Vallitalea longa: one gene and its partner. The protein of the gene in region 2 interacts with the protein of the main gene of each other region in a pairwise test. Links are inferred from orthologs where the notes say so. Each region holds a gene or a part of one and is shown on either strand. Other genes may lie near its edges.

The links. Proteins that work in one complex are often made in the same cells at the same time.
Region 1: the proteins of topA (region 2) and QMG30_RS02125 interact in binary tests that used the Escherichia coli proteins (3 or more experiments, as listed by UniProt). The link is inferred for Vallitalea longa from one-to-one orthologs.

Annotation. Positions count from the first base shown.
Region 1 is NZ_BRLB01000001.1:481,810-484,649, forward strand. What follows is about bases 73-2,829. They hold QMG30_RS02125 (YigZ family protein), read right to left. Parts: upstream 1,910-2,829; coding sequence 1,235-1,909; downstream 73-1,234. Other genes in these bases: QMG30_RS02110 (alkaline phosphatase family protein), read left to right, coding at 73-112; rbr (rubrerythrin), read right to left, coding at 142-726; QMG30_RS02120 (desulfoferrodoxin), read right to left, coding at 743-1,126; lplA (lipoate--protein ligase), read right to left, coding at 1,961-2,829. Outside these bases: more of QMG30_RS02110, read left to right, coding at 1-72; more of lplA, read right to left, coding at 2,830-2,840.
Region 2 is NZ_BRLB01000002.1:271,919-274,989, reverse strand. Bases 39-3,026 are described here. They hold topA (type I DNA topoisomerase), read left to right. Parts: upstream 39-488; coding sequence 489-2,564; downstream 2,565-3,026. Other genes in these bases: codY (GTP-sensing pleiotropic transcriptional regulator CodY), read left to right, coding at 2,764-3,026; dprA (DNA-processing protein DprA), read left to right, coding at 39-476. Outside these bases: more of dprA, read left to right, coding at 1-38; more of codY, read left to right, coding at 3,027-3,071. UniProt on the Escherichia coli protein: Releases the supercoiling and torsional tension of DNA, which is introduced during the DNA replication and transcription, by transiently cleaving and rejoining one strand of the DNA duplex.

The DNA of each region.
Region 1 (2,840 bases), on a different replicon or contig from region 2:
CTATATACACAAAATGAATCTAGTAGATATAGCCCCCACAATAGCAATGATCATGAACCTTCCTATGAAAAACATTGATGGCAATTGCTTAAAAAGCTGCCTTGAATATTAATCAAGACAGCTTTTAGAAATCCCATTTATTTAGAAATTATCACATAAAAGTTCGAAATATGATTGAGGATGTGCACATGCTGGACATACTTCTGGAGCACTTTCTCCCTCATGTATATATCCACAGTTACCACATTTCCACAATGTTTTTTCTGGTTTTGTAAATACTGTATTATTTTCAATATTGCTTAATAATTTTCTATATCTCTCTTCATGATGTTTCTCTACTTCAGCAATCTTCTCAAAAACGAATGCAATAGTATCAAATCCTTCTTCTTTTGCAACTTTTGCAAATGCAGGATATAAATCTGACCATTCTTCATTTTCTCCATTAGCTGCTGCTAGTAAATTGTCTTTAGTATCTCCAAGTGTAATAGGAAATCCAGCAGTTATTTCAATTGCTTCATGCTTATAGTCTTTTTTCAGGAACTTAAAAAATCTCTTAGCATGTTCTTTTTCATTATCTGCTGTCTCAGTAAATATATCTGATATTTGAACATATCCTTCTTTTTTTGCAGTAGAAGCATAAAATGTATATCTATTTCTTGCTTGTGATTCTCCTGCAAAAGATTTTAATAAATTTTCAGCTGTTTTAGTACCTTTTAATGATTTCATTTTAATTCCTCCAATATTAATTTTTTCTCCATAGTCCATGTACATTACAATACTCTCTTGCAAAAACATTATCAGCCTTTGGAACCATGAATGTAGCTTCTGGTTCATCATCAGGCGTCAATTCTTTTCTATATATATGTGAATCAGCAACTAATTCGATCCACATGATATAATGTTTCTCCATCATAGGATGAGTTTGATTTTCTCCTACTTTAACTTTATATCCATTATCTGTTTCTTCAATAAATGGAACATGTTTTTCTTTTGATGTATCAGCTGTTTGTTCTTCTAATAATTGCATCTTTTCTCCACAACATACAATTGGAGCACCATCACCTATAAAAACTTCAACAATGTTACCACAATGTGAGCACTTGTAGATCTCTAATTTTTTAGTCATTTTATTTCCTCCTCACTATTGATTCAATATGATTTCATGTGATTGATTGTTATACTATTATATTCTATCAAAAAACCAGCTTTCCTTGTATATTTAATAATAATTAAATCAACTTTCTGGTGATTCATTGAATTTGACTATGTTTTTCTGTTCATTATCACCAAAACCATAATATAAGCCATTATTATTAATATTGACACAACCGCTAGTAATATCCATAATCTTGGATTTAAAAACATCTTTTTTACCATACTCTACTAAAACAGTGTATATAACATTATCTTGGTACTGTGTATCATATATAATATAATTGTTTTGCAAAATTTCATACTGTACTTTACCTGATAAAGTATAGTTTACCTTAACGTCCATTAAATAATACAATATATTTTCTGCAACAACAGATGTCTCTAATCCTAATTTAGCACAACCACTATATGCTCTTACAAGTCCGCCTGTACCAAGTAAAGTCCCTCCAAAATATCTAGTAACTATCACTATAACATTTCTTAGATCCATTCCTCTGATGACTTCTAATATAGGCATTCCAGCAGTTCCACTAGGTTCTCCGTCATCACTGCATCTTTCTATAGGTTGCTTTAGTCCTATTGTATAAGCAAATACATTATGTGTTGCATTCCAATACTTTTTTCTTATTTGTTCCAAGAATATTTTTATTTCTTCTTCTGTCTCAACATGTTTAATTGTAGCTATGAACTTTGATTTCTTTTGCTCTAACTCTGCCTCATTATTATCATATATGGTTAAATATTTTTCTATCATTGAATTATCATCCTTAAAATTATTACATCATTTGAATTCTACTCTTTTATATTAAAACATTTTATTTTCTATCCATTCGGCAATATCTTCAAGCATATTTTTTCTGCTAGGTATTGCAGTATTACCTCTTAATTTATCTGCCAATATTTCAGAATTATATTTTTGTCCTATAAATAATTTAGGTAGATCATCTATGAATTCTTGATCTAAGCAATCTGAATAAATAATTACTTCTTTTATTATAGCATTTTTCATATTTAAATGAATTTGTATTTCTCCCCAACTTAATCTTGTTTCTAATACTACCTGAAATTCAGGTACTCTGCCATATCTCCAATCCCATGAAGCATTTTTTTCATATAACTTTTTTATCTCTTCATTTTCAAACCACAATGGGTCTTTTTCTATGATAACATCATTTTCATCCTGTGAATATTCATTTATGAAAGATCTTATACACATATCAGTAACTTTTTCTGTACTTAATCCTTCATAATAAGTAGCTAAATTAGATACTCTTGATTTAACTGATGTCACGCCTTTGGAACTCATTTTTTCTTTTGACACTTTTAAATATTTAGCAAGATTACTCATGTTCTCGTTAATGAGCAAAGTCCCATGATGAAGTGAAACTGATGATCCATGATAAAATGCATTACCGGAAAATTTTCTGCCATTGACAGTGAGGTCATTACGCCCAGTAAGTTCTCCATCAATTCCTAATTCACTACACATATCCAAAATAACTTTCAATTGCCTATTTAGGTCATAATCACCCTTGTTCATGACAAAAGAAAAATTCAGATTTCCAAGTCCATGATATACGGCTCCACCACCAGTTATTCTTCTTGATAGTTTTACTCCGTCCTTTTCTATAAGCGGAATATTGCATTCCCTCCAAGGATTTTGATTTTTACCTATAACTACTGTT
Region 2 (3,071 bases):
TCCCTAAAGCAGGTAATTTCCCTCTTAGAAATAGAATTATAAGTGGTATAAGTGACGGTGTTTTAATTGTAGAAGCTGCTAGTAAAAGTGGTTCATTAATTACTGCTGACCAAGCATTAGAACAAGGGAAAGATGTATATAGTATCCCTGGTAGGATTACAGATAAATTAAGTGAAGGTACTAATCATCTAATAAAAATGGGTGCAAAGATGGTAACTAATATTGATGATATTTTAGAGGAATTTTCATATAAATATAGCAATGAAAAACAAAAAAATTCAGAAAATATTACTTTAGGACTTGCAGAAATTGAAAAAATAGTGTATTCTTGTTTAAGTTTAGAACCTTTATTTATTGACGATATACATAGTAAGTCAAATATACCAATTGATGAACTTGGGTTGATATTAACAAAACTGGAACTTAAGGGCGTAATAAAACAACTGCCAAATAAGTATTTCATTAAAAAATTGTAGTGGAGGGTAAAAATGGCAAAAAATTTAGTAATAGTTGAATCGCCTGCAAAAGCAAAAACTATAAAAAAATTTTTAGGTAGTAATTATAAAGTTGAAGCTTCAATGGGACATGTAAGAGATTTGCCTAAAAGTCAGTTAGGTGTTGACATAGAAAATGATTTCGAACCTAAATATATTACTATTAGGGGTAAGGGTGAACTCCTAAAACATTTAAGAAAAGAAGTTAAAAAGGCTAATAAAGTTTTCCTAGCAACTGACCCTGACCGTGAAGGTGAAGCGATATCATGGCATTTATTATTTTCTCTTAATTTGCAAGACAAAAAATTTTATAGAATAACATTCAATGAAATTACAAAGAATGCAGTTAAGAATTCAATAAAACAAGCAAGAGAAATTGATATGGATTTAGTTGACGCTCAACAAGCTAGAAGAATTCTAGATAGAATAGTCGGATATAAGATAAGCCCGTTGTTGTGGAAAAAGATAAAAAAAGGACTTAGTGCAGGAAGAGTCCAGTCAACTGCTTTAAAATTGATTTGTGATAGAGAAGAAGAAATTAATAACTTTATACCCGAAGAATATTGGTCATTAGAAGCGAAACTAAAAGACGATAAATCAAAGGATGAATTTATTGCTACATTCTATGGCAAAGATAAAAAGATGAAAATAACTTCCAAAGAGCAGGTTGATACAATAGTTGATTACCTAAAAGACAAAGACTATATAGTAAATGATGTAAAAGAAAGTATAAGGCAGAAAAAACCACTTCAACCATTTATTACCAGTACTCTTCAACAAGAAGCTGCTAAAAAATTGAATTTTACTACTGCTAAAACTATGAGATTTGCCCAACAGTTATATGAGGGTGTAGATGTAAAAGGTAAAGGTACAATAGGTTTAATAACTTATCTTCGTACAGATTCTACACGTATTTCTGATGATGCAGACAAAGCAGTAAAAGAACATATAAAAAGTAGTTTTGGAGAAGAGTATGTAAATAATATAAAAATTGTAAGTAATAAAAAAACTAATGTACAAGATGCCCATGAAGCAATAAGACCATCTTATATAGATATTCATCCTGATGAGATAAAAGATTCATTATCAAGGGATCAATTAAGATTATATAAGCTGATTTATAACAGATTTGTTGCAAGTAGAATGAAGCCCGCAAAATACGCTACAAAATCAATAAAAATTAGTGGAGGAGATTACCGATTTAATGCTTCCGGTTCAGTATTAATTTTCGATGGATTTTTAAAAGTCTATAATATTTTGGATGAAACAGAAGATAACCAAAAGATTGGAAATATTAATAAGGATTCTAATTTAAGTTTGATAGAGTTAAACTCCAAACAACATTTTACACAACCTGCACCAAGATATACTGAAGCATCATTAGTTAAGACTTTAGAAGAAAACGGTGTAGGTAGACCAAGTACCTATGCTCCTACTATATCTACTATTCAAAAGAGAGGGTATGTTTCTAAAGAAAAGAAAAATATTTTTCCAACTGAATTAGGAGAAATAGTAAATGATATAATGGAAAAATATTTCGAGAATATAGTTAATGTGAAATTCACAGCAGCTCTCGAGAAAGAACTTGATGAAGTTGAAACAGGAAACATACCATGGAAAGAAGTACTAAGAAACTTTTATCCTGATTTTGGTAATACAATTGAATATGCTGAAGAAAAAATAGGCAAAATTGAAATAAAGGACGAAGTTTCTGATGTGTTGTGTGATAAATGTGGTAGGAACATGGTAATCAAAATTGGCAGATATGGTAAATTTTTAGCATGTCCTGGTTTTCCAGAATGTAGAAATGCAAAACCTCTATATGAAAAAGTTGAGGGTGTTGCTTGCCCTAAATGTAGTGGCGAGATCTTTATTAAAAAGACTAAAAAGGGCAGAAGATATTATGGGTGTGAAAACAACCCTAAATGTGATTTTATGACTTGGAACAAACCTACAAAAGAAATTTGTCCTAAATGTGGAACTATTATGGTTGAAAAGGGCAAATATCTAAAATGTAATAATGAAGAATGTAATTATAGTATTTTGAAAGAAAATGTTACAAATGATTAGATTTAATTTATTCGTTAAAATAATCAAAGTAATTAAAATAATAGTCTAGGGCAGTTGCTTTGATTTAAAAAAAAGAAAGGTAATAGCGTCAATTTAAAATATATACTTGAATATTTAGAAGCTTCGTAATATAATAAAATGTGTTAACTTGGTTGATGCTTTTAACTTAATAGCATAATAATTTAGGAGGGAAAATTTAATGAGTGTACAACTACTGGATAAAACAAGAAAAATTAACAGATTATTACAAAGAACAGGTACACAAAGGGTAATATTTACCGACATCTGTGAAGTACTTAGTGATATTTTATATTCTAATGCATTAGTCATTAGTAAAAAGGGCAAATTACTAGGACTTCATAATAGGGAAGAAATTGGTATAATTGAGGAGTTGTTACAAGATAAACTTGGAGCATGTATTGATGAGAATTTAAATGAAAGATTATTAAATGTTTTATCAACCAAAGAAAATGTTAATCTTGAAACTTTAGGGTTCTCTTCAAAAGT